2 regions of the Azovibrio sp. genome follow, and region 1 is predicted to be linked to the other one. Evidence: predicted binding sites of a transcription regulator. Region 1 holds the regulator's gene; the other holds the start of a gene.
What was found. The regulator FNR, encoded in region 1, switches genes on or off when oxygen is low (the NO sensors DNR and NnrR bind a similar motif). The targets are predictions, from matches to a motif close to TTGANCTAGNTCAA.
Positions count from the first base shown of each region.

Region 1 (7,069 bases):
GCGATGGCGATCAAACCCAGGAGCCGGGGCGTCTCCCCTGCCTCGGCCAGTGCCACCACGGTCTTGCCCTCTTCTTGCAGCCGGGTGATCTCAAGGTACTGCTCAGAGTGCTGTTCAGGGTACTGCTCAGGGTGCTGCTCGGGGTGCTGCACAGAGTGCCCAGGGTGGGTTTCTTCGGCATTCCCCAGGACCCAGGCCGGGGCGCCCAGGCGCAAGACACGTTCCCCGACCCGCCCGCTCACGCCGCAGCCGGGGTGGGCCTCGAAATCGCTGGCCGCGCTCACCCCCGCGGCTTCCGGCTCGGTCAGGATGGCCCGGGCCAGAGGATGTTCGGAGCCCTGCTCCAGGGCGGCGGCGAGCGCCAGGATCTCCGCCCGCTCGGCCGCGAGCGGCAGCACATCCGTTACCCGGGGCTGCCCCAGGGTCAGGGTGCCGGTCTTGTCGAGGGCCAGGACCTGAACCCGCTCCGCCCGCTCCAGAGCCTGTGCATTACGGATCAGGATGCCGGCCCGGGCGCCCTCGCCCGTGCCCACCATGATCGCCGTGGGGGTGGCGAGACCCAGGGCGCAGGGACAGGCGATCACCAGCACCGCCACCGCATTCACCAGGGCCGTGGCCAGGTCGCCGCCCAAGCCCCACCAGGCCAGGAAGGTGAGAAGGGCGATGCCGCACACCACCGGCACGAAGATGGCGGCCACCCGGTCGGCGAGGCGCTGCACCGGGGCCTTCGAGCCCTGCGCCTCGGCCACCAGGCGGATGATGCCGGCCAGCAGGGTCTGCTCCCCCACCCCGGTCGCCTGGCAGCGCAACCTGCCGGCACCGTTGTGGGTGGCGGCATACACCGGGTCGCCGGCTTTCTTGTTCACCGGCATGCTCTCGCCGGTGAGCATGGCTTCATCCACCGCCGACGCGCCTTCGAGCACCCGGCCATCCACCGGCACCGCCTCGCCGGAGCGCACCACGAACACATCCCCGGGCATCAGGCGCTCTACCGGCACTTCGAGGAGCTGTCCGTCTTGCTCGATGCGGGCCGTGCGGGGCTGCAGGCGGATCAGGGACTCGATCGCCTCCGAGGTGCGCGCCTTGGCCCGGGCTTCGAGCAGCTTGCCGAGCAGCACCAGGGTGATGACCGCCGCGCTGGCTTCGAAATACACATGAAGATGGTCCAGCCCGGCCAGGGTGACCACGGCGGAAAAGCCCCAGGCCATGGAGGTGCCCAGGGCCACCAGCACGTCCATGTTGGCGCCGCCGCCCCGCAGGGCCTTCCAGGCGCCGTCGTAGAAGCGCCAGCCGATCCAGAACTGCACCGGGGTCGCCAGCAAAAGTTGCAGCCCGCGCGGCAATTCGGGATGGCCATGCTCCCCCTGCCCGCCGAACATCAAGAACATCTGGCCCAAGAGGGGCAGGGTCAGCAGGGCGGCGATCCAGAAGCGCCGAAATTCGGCTCGGTAGGCGGCTTCCTTGCCCGCCTTTTCCGCCTCGAAGGATTGACCTTCGAGGCGGGTGGCGGTGAATCCGGCCCGCTCGATGGCGGCCAGCACCTGCGCCTCATCGGCCAGCCCCGGCTGCCAGCGCACCTTGGCCCGTGCGCTGGCCAGATTGACCGTGGCCTGAACCCCGGGCAACTTGTTGAGCACCTTCTCGATCCGGGTCGCGCAGGCGGCGCAGCTCATGCCGCCAATGGCCAGATCCAGGGTCTGGGGCCGCACCTGGAAACCCGCCTTCTCGATCGCCGCCACGACCTGAGCGGCGTCGGTTTCCCCGGTCTTCAAGACGACACCGGCCTTCTCGCTGGCGAAATTGACGCTCGCCTCCACGCCGGGCAGCTTGTTCAGTACCTTCTCGATCCGGGCGGCGCAGGCCGCGCAGCTCATGCCGGCAAGGGGAAGTTCCAGTCGTTTCTCGGTCATGGGGGTCCTGTCAGGGGGGTCCAGTCAGCTTGCTCACACGTTTTGCGCCAATCCCAGCGCGCCATAAAGGCCATAGAGGCCGTAAGCCAGAATCAGGAAACCTGCGAGGGCCCGGACCAGGGGCTTTTGCACCCACTTCCGGAAACGGGCCAGCAGCAGGCCCGCCAGCAGCAGGTTGGGCAGGGTGCCAAGGCCAAAGGCCAGCATCAGCAGGGCGCCCTTCCCCGCCGATCCGGCGCCCAGGGCGGTGGCCAGGGCGCTGTACACCAGGCCGCAGGGCAGCCAGCCCCACAGCAAGCCCAGGGGAAAGGCCCGGGCCACGGTCCGGGCGGGCAAAAAGCGCTTCCCTAGGGGTTGCAGGCGATGCCACAGGCGTTGTCCCAGTTGTTCGGTTAATGCCAGGGCCCGGGTCACGCCGAGCAGGTAGAAGCCCAGGGCCACCAGCATCAGGTTGGCGAATAGCATTAAGACCAGGCGCAGGGGCAATTGTTCCGAGAGGGCCATGCTGCCGGCCCCCAGCGCCCCCACGATGGCCCCGGCCAGGGCGTAGGAAAGGATGCGGCCAAGGTTATAGGCCAGATGCAGGGAGAGACGCGGCGGGCCGCCCAGGGACAGGGCGCCGACGATGCCGCCGCACATGCCGACGCAGTGGGTGCCACCCAGCAGGCCGACCAGGAACAGGGCCAGAAATACCGATTCAGGCATGAAAGATGAACCTCGTTGATCCGCAGCAAAAAGGGCCGGAGAGCCCCGACCCCTGTCCAGCCTGGAGAGACCCGGTCAGATCACCTTGGAATAGCGGGTGCGCTGCCGGTCCGCCCGCAGGTAGCGGTCGAACACCATGGAAATGGCCCGCACCAGCATCCGGCCCGGCGGCTCGACGGTGATCCATTCATCATCCACCCGCACCAGGCCGGCCGCCTGCATTTCCTGCAAGTCATCGAGTTCCGCAGCAAAGTACTTCTTGAAGTCGATCAGATGGGCGCTTTCGATGGATTCGATGGACAGTTCGAAATGGCACATGAGCGCCTGGATGATGGCCCGCCGCAGGATATCATCGGCATTGAGTTCGATGCCGCGGAAGACGGGCAGGATCTGGGCGTCGAGCCGGTCGTAATACTCATCCAGGGTCTTGACGTTCTGGTAGTAGGTAGGCCCCACCTTGCTGATCGAGGAAATGCCGAAGGACAGCATGTCACAATCGGCATGGGTGGAATAGCCCTGGAAGTTCCGGTGTAGCCGCCCCTGGCGCTGGGCCACGGCCAGTTCGTCATCGGGCTTGGCAAAGTGGTCCATGCCGATATAGACATAGCCGGCATCGGTGAGCTTCTTGATCGCCAGGGCAAGGATCTGCAGGCGAGTATCGGCGGTCGGCATGTCCGCCTCGGCAATGCGGCGCTGAGGCTTGAAGAGCGCGGGCAGGTGGGCGTAGTTGTAGATGGAAAGCCGGTCCGGGTCCATGGCGATGACCCGCTCCAGGGTGCGGTTGAAGCCCATCACCGTCTGCCTGGGCAGGCCATAGATGAGGTCGACGGAGATGGACTTGAAGCCGTTGGCCCGGGCGGCGCGGATCACGTTCACCGTTTCCGCTTCGCTCTGGAGGCGGTTGATGGCCTGCTGCACCCCCTCGTCGAAGTCCTGCACCCCGACGCTCATGCGGTTGAAGCCCAGTTCCCCCAAGAGGGCCACCGTGGCCTCATCCACCTTGCGCGGGTCCACCTCGATGGAGAACTCACCCCCGTCGACCAGCGTGAAATGCTTGCGGGTAGCCGCCATCAACTGGCGCATTTCATCATGGGACAGGAAAGTGGGCGTGCCGCCGCCCCAGTGGAGCTGAATCACTTCATGCTCGCCATCCAGGCAGCCGCTCTGAAGGGCTATCTCTTTTTCCATGTATTTCAAATACTTGGCACTGCGGCCATGATCCTTGGTAATGATCTTGTTGCAGGCGCAGTAATAGCAGATGGTATTGCAAAAGGGGATGTGGAAGTATAATGACAGGGGTCGGCTGATGCCGCCGATATTACGTTTGCCCAGCCAGAGCTTTGCCGCCTCGGCATCAAAAGCCTCCACAAAACGGTCTGCAGTGGGGTAAGACGTGTAACGTGGACCATTCACGTCAAAGCGGCGGATGATCTGCGGGTCGAAAACCAGGTTGGCAGTAGAGAAATTCATTGAAACACAGGGCCTTGAGTTGAGCGGATTATGTTTGCGAGCCGGCCTTTTCCGGTTGACATGGATCAAACCCCCCGATAACGGCTTGACGAGGAAAATCGATGTCCCTGAGTCCGGTAGCCAAGGAAATGTCCATTCCGGTCATCAAGACCGCCTGTTCCAACTGCAACCTGCGTGAGCTTTGTCTGCCCTTCGGGCTCTCCGAAGAGGAAATGGCCCGTCTGGACGACCTCATCAATGTCCGGAAGCGGGTCAGACGGGGGGAACATCTGTACCGGACCGGCCAGACTTTCGAATCCATCTTTGCCATTCGCTCCGGCTTTTTCAAGACCGATGTCCTGCTCGAAGATGGCCGCGACCAGGTTACCGGCTTCCAGATGGCGGGCGAACTGCTGGGCCTGGATGGCATCAGCAACGAACAGCATTCCTGCAATGCGGTGGCGCTCGAAGACAGCGAGGTCTGCCACATTCCCTTTTCCCGCCTCGAACAGCTGTCGCGCGAAATCGAGACCCTGCAGCACCATTTCCACAAGGTCATGAGCCGCGAGATCGTGCGCGACCACGGGGTGATGATGCTGCTGGGCACCATGCGCGCCGAGGAACGCCTGGCCGCCTTCTTGCTCAATCTCTCCCAGCGCTTCACCGCCCGGGGCTTTTCCCACGCCGAATTCAACCTGCGCATGACCCGGGAAGAGATTGGCAGTTACCTGGGGCTCAAGCTCGAAACCGTGTCCCGGGCCTTCTCCCGCTTCCAGGAAGAAGGACTGGTTGCCGTACAGCAAAAGCACATCCGCATCCTCGATATCCCCGGCTTGAAGCAGATCATGAGCCATCACAGTCACTGAACCGCAGTCACCGCGCCTGCTCCCGCCCTCATGCAAACCAGGCTGGCGGCTTGATCAGGCCTTGGCCTGCCCTTCCGGCTTGAGGGGCTGGCCCATCTGCACCACCTTCAGGGCCGTGGCCACCAGGGAAGACATGTCCGCCATATTGCCGGGCACGATCAGGGTGTTGCCCGCCTTGGCGAGATTGCCGAAAGCCTCCACATAACGCTCGGCCACTTTCAGATTCACCGCTTCCATTCCCCCGGGTGAGGCAATCGCCCCAGCGACCAGGCGCAGGGCATCGGCCGTCGCCTCCGCCACCAGACGCACCGCCTCGGCCTCGCCCCTGGCCTTGTTGATGGCGGCCGTCATGGCCCCTTCCGACATGGCCACGGCCGCCTGCTTATCCCCCTCGGCCAGATTGATTTCCTTTTGCCGCTCCCCTTCCGACTCGGCAATCTTGGCCCGCTTTTCACGCTCAGCCGTGATCTGGAGCTGCATGGAACGCAATACGGCATCCGGGGGCACGATGTCCTTGATTTCGTAGCGCAGCACCTTTACGCCCCAGGTGGTTCCGGCCTCATCCAGCGCTGCCACCACCGAACGATTGATGGTATCCCGGTCTTCCAGCAGCCGGTCGAGGGCCCGCTTGCCAACCTCGGAACGCAGGGTGGTCTTGGCCAGTTGCTCGATGGCCAGTTCAAAATTGGAGGTGCCATAGGAAGCCTGCCTGGGATCGGTCACCTGGTAATAGAGGATGCCGTCAATCTGCACCTGGGTGTTGTCCTGGGTGATGCAGACCTGGGGATCCACGTCATAAGGGATTTCCTTGAGGGAATGGCGGTAGGCCACCCGGTCCAGGAAGGGCACCAGAAAATGCAGGCCCGCCGTCAGGGTATCCTGATAGCGGCCCAGACGCTCCACCACAAAAGCCGATTGCTGAGGCACCACGCGCACCGACCTGAATACAAAAATCAACGCCACGACCACCAGCACTACGGAAAAAGACAAGCTGCCCATTGCAAACTCCTGTCAAGAATCAAGCCGACGCCCCACCACCAGCAGGGAACCCTCCTGCGCCAACACTACCAGCAAACTGCCCTCCTGAACCGATAAACCATCCTGACCCAGCCGCGCCGGCCACTCGCTACCCCGATACCGAACCCGCAAACACCCCAGCGCATCGGGCGGCACCACCACCTGCACCTCTTGCCCCACCTCTTCAGTCTCCATGGGCAGGGAGCGCTCATGCTTGAGGCGATGCCAGGCCAGCACCGTGCCCGCCACCGAGGCCAGGGCGAAGATGGCAATCTGAGCCGTCAGGCTAGCGGCCGCCAGATAGGCCAGCACGGCCGCCGCCAAGGCGCCGAGACCGGCAAATAGCAAGGCAAAAGTCCCCGTCACCATTTCCAGCGACAGCAGGAGCGCAGCCAGTATCAGCCAGAGCCACATCGTTGACTCCTCAATTGACTCCTCACGCCGGACGGGTCCAGTTTTCGAGATATTCGCGCCAGTGGGGCTGATCCAGGCGGGCCAGTTCCGTCCGGACAAAAGCCTCTTCCGCCAGGGCCGTTTCCCGATCCAGCTCGCCGCGCATCAGGCGGAAACGGTTATAGACCAGGTAGGTATTGACCACATCGGTTTCACAATAGTCGCGTATGGCATCCGCCTGGCCGGCCTGCCAGGCCTCCCAGACCTTGCTGCCCTCCATGCCCAGCTTGCCGGGGAACCCCATCAACCTGGCCAGGTCGTCCAGAGGGGCATTGGCCCGGGCCTGATACATGGCCAGCAGGTCCATCAGGTCCAGATGCCGGGTGTGGTAACGGCTGATGTAGTTGTTCCACTTGAAATCCCGGGAGTCGGCATGGTCGCCATCCCCCAGATCCCAGTAGCGGGGCGCTACGACACGGTGGATCAGGCCGCGATAGTGAAGCACCGGCAGATCGAAGCCACCACCATTCCAGGAAACGATCCTGGGGGTGAATTTCTCGATGCCATCAAAGAAACGCTGAATGATTTCGGCTTCAGACAGGGCCGGAGCCGCCAGGGACCAGACCTTGAAGCTCTCCCCGGCACGCATGACACAGGAAATGGCGACCACCCGCTGCAAATGCAGGGGCAGAAAATCATGGCCCGACTGGGCACGTTTTTGCTGAAAGG
Region 1 covers NZ_JBASOH010000038.1:31,892-38,960, forward strand. The annotation lists gene WBH99_RS03925 (heavy metal translocating P-type ATPase) at 1-1,910, opposite strand, end outside; gene WBH99_RS03930 (sulfite exporter TauE/SafE family protein) at 1,944-2,615, opposite strand; gene hemN (oxygen-independent coproporphyrinogen III oxidase) at 2,691-4,085, opposite strand; gene fnr (fumarate/nitrate reduction transcriptional regulator Fnr) at 4,187-4,930, shown strand; gene WBH99_RS03945 (SPFH domain-containing protein) at 4,985-5,929, opposite strand; gene WBH99_RS03950 (NfeD family protein) at 5,942-6,361, opposite strand; gene WBH99_RS03955 (3'-5' exonuclease) at 6,384-7,069, opposite strand, start outside.

Region 2 (7,069 bases), on a different contig from region 1:
GCCGGCCAGGTCGCCAAGGCCTGCAACCAGATGATCATGGTGGCCGCCATCGAAGCGGTGGCCGAGGCCCTGCATCTGGCCGTTGCCGCCGGGGTTGACCCGGCCCGGGTGAAAGCGGCGCTGGCCGGTGGTTCCGCCGCCAGCCGGGTGCTGGAGGTGATGGGCGAGCGCATGGTGCAGCGTGATTTTGCGGCCGGTATCGAGGCCCGCCTGCATCACAAGGATTTCGGCATTCTGCTGCGCGAAGCCTTCCGCCTCGGGGTGCCTCTGCCCCTGGCGGCCCAGGTCGGCCAGCAACTCAACGCCCTGATGGGCCAGGGCTGGGGCCGGGACGATACGGCCGCTTTGCTGCGGGTGCTGGAGCAGGCGGATCGGGGCGGGAATTCTGAGGGGCAGCCAGCCGTTCATGCTCACCCCTCCTTGAATGGGGGCCGCGAGGCTTGGTTTGAGATGCCCATGCCAGAATTGAATGCAGAACTGAGCGCCGGGACCCGCGGGGCCGTGGCCCATGACGCGAGCCGGGAGCAGGAGGTTTGCTATCACTGCGGTCTGCCCATGCCGGACGGTGCCGGCTTTTTTGTCCGGATTCGTGGGGTGCCGCGGCAAATGTGCTGCGTCGGGTGCCAGGCTGTTGCCCAGGCCATCGTGGAAAATGGACTGGAAGATTATTACACCAGCCGCGATGCCATGCCCGAGTCGCCCCGGGAGGCCATGCCGGCGATTCTGGACCAGCTGCTGATGTTCGACCATGCGGAGTTCCAGAAGAGCTTTGTCCGGGAACTCGGTGAACATGAGCGGGAAGCTTCACTGATCCTGGAGGGGATCACCTGCTCAGCCTGCGTCTGGCTCAATGAGCGCCATATCGGCCAGTTGCCGGGGGTGACCGGCGTCGATGTCAATTACGCCACCCGGCGTGCCCGGGTGCGCTGGGATAGCCGCCGGATCAAGCTCTCCGACATCCTGTCGGCGATCAGCGCGATCGGTTATCGCGCCTACCCATACGATGCGGCCAAGCACGAGGAACTGGCAAGGAAGGAGCGCCGCGAGGCCCTGTGGCGGCTCTGGGTGGCCGGTTTCGGCATGATGCAGGTGATGATGTATGCGATCCCGGTCTATCTCGCCGGCGAGGGCGACATGTCCATGGATATCGAAACCCTGATCCGCTGGGCCAGCCTGGCCCTGACCCTGCCGGTGATGCTGTATTCCGCCGCCCCTTTCTTCAAGGGCGCCTGGCGGGATCTCAAGTTGCGCCGGGTCGGCATGGATGTGCCGGTGGCCTTGGGGATTGCGGCCGCCTTCGTGGCCAGCGTCTGGGCAACCCTGACCCGGACGGGGGAGGTGTATTTCGACTCCGTGGTGATGTTCGTGTTTTTCCTGCTGGGCGGGCGCTATCTTGAAATGACGGCCCGGCAAAAGGCGGTCAGTGTTTCCGAGGCCCTGGCCAGGTTGCAGCCGGCGTTCTGCCAGCGGGTGCAGGGCTTTCCCGCGAACCGGGAGCCGGAGCAGGTGGTGGTGTCGGACCTCCGGCCCGGAGATGTGGCCCTGGTGCGGCCGGGGGACACCATTCCGGCTGACGGCCGGGTGCTCGAAGGACATGGCAATGTCAACGAGGCGCTGCTCACCGGCGAGAGCCGGCCGGTGGCCAAGCAGGCCGGCGATAGCGTGACCGGGGGTTCCATCAATATGGAAAGCCCGCTGTTCATCCTGGTCGAGCAGGTGGGGGAATCCACCCGGCTTTCCGCCATCATCCGCCTGATGGAGCGGGCCGCCGCCGAAAAGCCGCGCATCGTGGAACTGGCAGACCGTATCGCGCACTGGTTCGTGGCTTGCTTGTTGCTCTTTGCCGCGCTGGTGGCCCTGGGCTGGTATCTGGTCGATCCCTCCCGGGCCTTGTGGATCACGGTTTCGGTGCTGGTGGTGACCTGTCCTTGTGCCCTGGCCCTGGCGACGCCGATTGCGCTGACGGTAGCCGCGGGCGCCCTGGCCAGGGATGGTCTGCTGGTCACCCGCGGTCATGCCGTGGAAACCCTGGCGCGCGCCACCCACTTCGTGTTCGATAAGACCGGCACCCTGACCAAGGGCGAAATGTGCCTGCAGGACGTGGCCGTGTGCAGAGGGGAGCGGGCCGAGGCCCTGGGGCTGGCGGCGGCGCTTGAATGCGCTTCCGAACATCCACTGGCGCTGGCCATCCGCCGTGGTGTCGAGGCTGGCGGGCGGCTGCCCATGGCCGAAGCGGTGCGAACCGAAGCGGGGCAGGGGCTGGAGGGCGTCGTCAGCGGGCGCCGCCTGCGGATCGGGCGTCCCGATTATGTGGCGGCCCTGGCAGCTGCCGGCGCGGTGCCCTGGCCCGAAGGCTGGCAGGCCGCAGGCGATACCATCGTGGCCCTGGGCGATGAGGAAGGCATCCTGGCTTTCTTCAGGATCGGTGACGAATTGCGGCAAGAAGCGCGGGAACTGGTGGCGGATTTGCAGGCGGCCGGCTGTCAGGTGATCCTGATGTCCGGCGATGCGGACGCGGTGGTTCAACGGCTGGGCTTGTCGCTCGGCATCGCCGACGTGCGGGCGGCCATGTCGCCCCAGGCCAAGCGCGATGCGGTGCTGGCCCTGCAGCAAGCGGGAGCGGTGGTGGCGATGGTGGGGGATGGCGTCAATGATGCGCCGGTGCTGGCCCAGGCCCAGGTCTCCGTCGCCATGGGGGCGGGCTCCCAGCTGGCCCGTACCCAGGCAGACCTGCTGCTGCTCTCCGAGAACCTCGAATGTCTGCGCCGTGGGGTGCGGCGCAGCCGTTTCGCCTTGCGGGTCATCCGCCAGAACCTGCTCTGGGCTTTTGCCTACAATTTCCTCGCCTTGCCCCTGGCCGCCATGGGTCATGTGACGCCCTGGGCGGCAGGGATCGGCATGTCCGCCAGTTCGTTGCTGGTGGTCATGAATGCCTTGAGAATTCAGCGAAAGGAAGTGTAATGGAGATTCTGTATCTGCTGATACCGCTGTCGGTGGTGCTGGTGTTTGTCATTGCCGTGGTGTTCTGGATGTCCGTCAGAGGGGGGCAGTTTGATGATCTCGAAGGGCCGGGCTTCAAGGTGCTCATGGATGACGACAGGCCCAGGGAAGCGGCCGCGGCACCCGGCGTGGAAAAGGAAAAAAAACCTTCTGTTTGATTTGGGTCAAGCCCGGGGGGCCGCCGCCGGGTATGATCCGCAGCACTTTGCCGCAAGTTCACTACTTGCTTTGCAACAGGTTTGATTGTTTCTCTGTTGGGGTTGGGGTGCGTTACGGCGCACCCTTTTTTTGTGTCCGGGGCAAAACTGCCGCCGGGTGGGCAGGGGTTCAGCAGGGCCCGTCAATCCGGGCTTCGGTGCGCTTTTGGGGCTGAATTGATCTATGTCAAATAGCCCCGCCCTGGGCTAAAATAGCATCCCGTTCCATGCGCCGCCTTGGTTTTTGGGGGGGTGGTGTACAGTCTTTTTCATTAAACGAGAGGTGGGTCCATGTCGGAAACGCAAACCACATATAACTACAAGGTCGTGCGGCAATTTGCCGTGATGACCGTCATCTGGGGCATCGTTGGCATGCTGGTCGGTGTCATCATTGCCGCTCAGCTGGTCTGGCCGGAGCTCAATTTCGGCCCCTGGCTGCACTTTGGCCGCCTGCGCCCGCTGCATACCAATGCGGTGATTTTCGCCTTCGGCGGCAGTGCCCTGTTCGCAACTTCCTACTATGTCGTTCAACGTACCAGCCATGCGCGGATTTTCTGCGACAAGCTGGCCGCCTTCACCTTCTGGGGCTGGCAGCTGGTCATCCTGCTGGCGGCCGTCTCCCTGCCCCTCGGCTTCAGCACGGGCAAGGAATACGCCGAGCTGGAATGGCCCATCGACCTCCTGATCGCCGTGGTCTGGGTTTCCTACGCCATCGTGTTCTTCGGGACCATCGCCAAGCGTACCGTGAAGCACATCTACGTGGCGAACTGGTTCTATGGCGCTTTCATCATTGCCATCGCCCTGCTGCATATCGTGAACAGCGCGGAAATCCCCGTGACCCTGACCAAGTCCTACTCTGCCTATGCCGGCGTGCAGGATGCCATGGTGCAGTGGTGGTACGGCCACAACGCCGTGGGCTTCCTCCTGACGGCCGGCTTCCTGGGCATGATGTACTACTTCATTCCCAAGCAGGCCGGGCGTCCGGTGTATTCCTACCGGCTGTCCGTGGTGCACTTCTGGGCCCTGATCTTCACCTACATGTGGGCGGGTCCGCACCACCTGCACTACACCGCCCTGCCTGACTGGACCCAGTCTGTCGGCATGATCTTCTCCCTGATCCTGCTGGCGCCCTCCTGGGGCGGCATGATCAACGGGATCATGACCCTGTCCGGTGCCTGGCACAAGCTGCGTGACGATCCCATCCTGAAGTTCCTGATCACCTCCCTGTCCTTCTACGGCATGTCGACCTTCGAAGGCCCCATGATGTCCGTGAAGACGGTAAACGCCCTGTCGCACTATACCGACTGGACCGTGGGTCACGTGCACTCCGGTGCGCTGGGCTGGGTGGCCATGGTCTCCATCGGTTCCATCTACTACCTGCTGCCCCGCCTGTTCGGCAAGCCCGAGATGTACAGCGTGCGCCTGATGACGGTGCACTTCTGGGTCGCCACCATCGGTGTGGTGCTCTACATCGCCTCCATGTGGATTGCCGGCGTGATGCAGGGCCTGATGTGGCGCGCCGTCAATGCCGACGGTACCCTGACCTACAGCTTCGTGGAGGCCGTCAAGGGCTCCTATCCCTTCTGGACCGTCCGTTTCATCGGTGGCGCCTTGTTCCTGGTGGGTATGCTCATCATGGCTTACAACATGTTCAAGACCATTGCCAGCGGCAAGACCGTGAATGACGCTCCAGTTCTGGCTCCTGCCGCTCAACACGCCTAATCCAGGAGGACAGCGATAATGTTCAATCAAGAAAAGATCGAGAAGAACGTAGGCTTGCTCATCGTTCTGACGCTGCTGGTGGTGAGCGTGGGCGGTTTGCTGGAAATCGTGCCGCTCTTCTTCCAGAAGTCCACGACTCAGGCCGTCGAAGGGGTGACGCCTTATGACCCCGTGCGTCTGGCAGGGCGTGACGTGTATCTGCGTGAGGGCTGCTACAACTGCCACTCCCAGATGATTCGTCCCTTCCGGGCCGAGACCGAGCGCTATGGCCACTATTCCGTGGCGGGTGAGTTCGTCTATGACCATCCCTTCCAGTGGGGCTCCAAGCGTACCGGTCCCGACCTGCAACGTGTCGGTGGCCGCTACTCTGATGAATGGCAGCGTATCCACCTGCGCAATCCTCGCGACGTCGTGCCCGAGTCCAACATGCCCGCCTTCTCCTGGCTGGAAAAGACTGCCGCCGCTCAAACGGTCGGCAAGGATATCGAAGCCAAGATGCTGGCGCTGAGGAAGGTCGGCGTGCCATACACGGACGCAGAGATCGCGGGTGCCAGGCAGGCCCTGGAAGGCAAGACCGAAGAAGATGTTCTGGTCGCCTACCTGCAAGGTCTTGGCACCGCCTTGTCCAACTTCAAGTAAGAAGGCCATGGATATCAACGATTTCCGCTCCCTGACCACAGTCCTGGGGTTGCTCTGCTTCCTCGGGATCGTGGGGTGGGCCTACAGCAGGAACAGCAAGAAGGGCTTCGATGAGGCCGCCAACCTGCCGTTTGCGGATGATGATGATTCGGTGCCTGGGCATGACACCCGGCACCGCTGATCAAAGGATAAAGAGATGAGCGATTTCGTCAGCGAATTTTGGAACTTTTACGTTACCGGCATCGTGCTGGTCAGCGTCATCGGCTGCGCCGTGTTCCTCTGGAGCCAGGGTTCCGCCAATTTCACCGTGGGCAAGACCACCGGTCATGCCTGGGATGAGACCCTGGAGGAGTACAACAACCCGCTGCCCAAGTGGTGGAGCTGGATGTTCTACATCACCGTGCTCTTTGCACTGGGCTATCTGGCCCTCTATCCTGGCCTGGGCTCCTTCAAGGGCTGGCTGGGCTGGACCTCCGCGGGTCAGCACAAGGCGGAGGTCGACAAGGCCAATGCCGCCTTGAAGCCCATGTACGACAAGTATCTGGGAATGGATGTCAAGGCGCTGGCGGGCGACAAGCAAGCCATGGAAACCGGCAAACGCCTGTTTCTGACTTACTGCCTGCAGTGTCATGGGGCCGATGCCCGTGGTTCGAAGGGCTTTCCCAATCTGACCGATGGGGACTGGTTGTACGGCGGCGAGCCTGCCAAGATCGAGGAAACCATCAGCAACGGCCGGATGGGTGTCATGCCTCCCCATGCACACCTCGGCGCCGATACGATCAAGAATCTGGCGAACTATGTGCGATCCCTGTCCGGTCTGCCCGCCGATCCGGCGCGCGCCGCCAAGGGCCGTGAAGCCTTCATGACCGTAGGCTGCACCGGCTGTCATGGCATGGATGCCAAGGGGATGCAGGCGATCGGCTCTCCCAACCTGACCGATGGTACCTGGCTGTATGGCAGTTCCGAGGCCACCATCACGGAAACCATCACCAACGGGCGTCAGAACAAGATGCCGGTCTGGAAGGACTTCCTCGGCGAGGGCAAGGTGCATCTGCTGGCCGCCTATGTGTATGGCTTGAGTCACCCCCAGTAATTCTGCCGTGAATGAAACGGGGCGGAAAACCGCCCCGTTTTAATTTCCTTGAGCATCAGTAAATACTGATCTGTATCAAAAATGGATGGACGCAAGCGGTCGAGAATGGCGCCTCGTACAATTCTGATACGGTACTTGAAAAATGAACGATAACCGCGAGAACAGCACCCCGGGTCCTGGGCCGGAGGGAGAGAAGGTGGTCTCCCTCTATGAAAAACACAAGAAGATCTACGTCCGGCCGGTGACGGGATGGTGGGCGACATGGCGTTGGGTGTTTGTCTGGGGTACGCAGGCCCTGTTCTATGGGCTGCCCTGGCTGCAGTGGAATGATCGTCAGGCGGTTCTCTTTCATCTGGTGGAGCGCAAGTTCTACCTGTTCGGAATGGTGCTCTGGCCTCAGGACGTGTTCTATCTGGCT
Region 2 covers NZ_JBASOH010000027.1:3,269-10,337, reverse strand. The annotation lists partial or broken gene WBH99_RS02935 (NAD(P)-dependent oxidoreductase) at 1-366, shown strand, start outside; gene WBH99_RS02930 (heavy metal translocating P-type ATPase) at 556-2,961, shown strand; gene ccoS (cbb3-type cytochrome oxidase assembly protein CcoS) at 2,961-3,158, shown strand; gene ccoN (cytochrome-c oxidase, cbb3-type subunit I) at 3,489-4,919, shown strand; gene ccoO (cytochrome-c oxidase, cbb3-type subunit II) at 4,938-5,558, shown strand; gene WBH99_RS02910 (cbb3-type cytochrome oxidase subunit 3) at 5,566-5,739, shown strand; gene ccoP (cytochrome-c oxidase, cbb3-type subunit III) at 5,755-6,651, shown strand; gene ccoG (cytochrome c oxidase accessory protein CcoG) at 6,794-7,069, shown strand, end outside.
Region 2: the regulator FNR is predicted to act here: its motif matches at 3,375-3,388, upstream of ccoN (cytochrome-c oxidase, cbb3-type subunit I).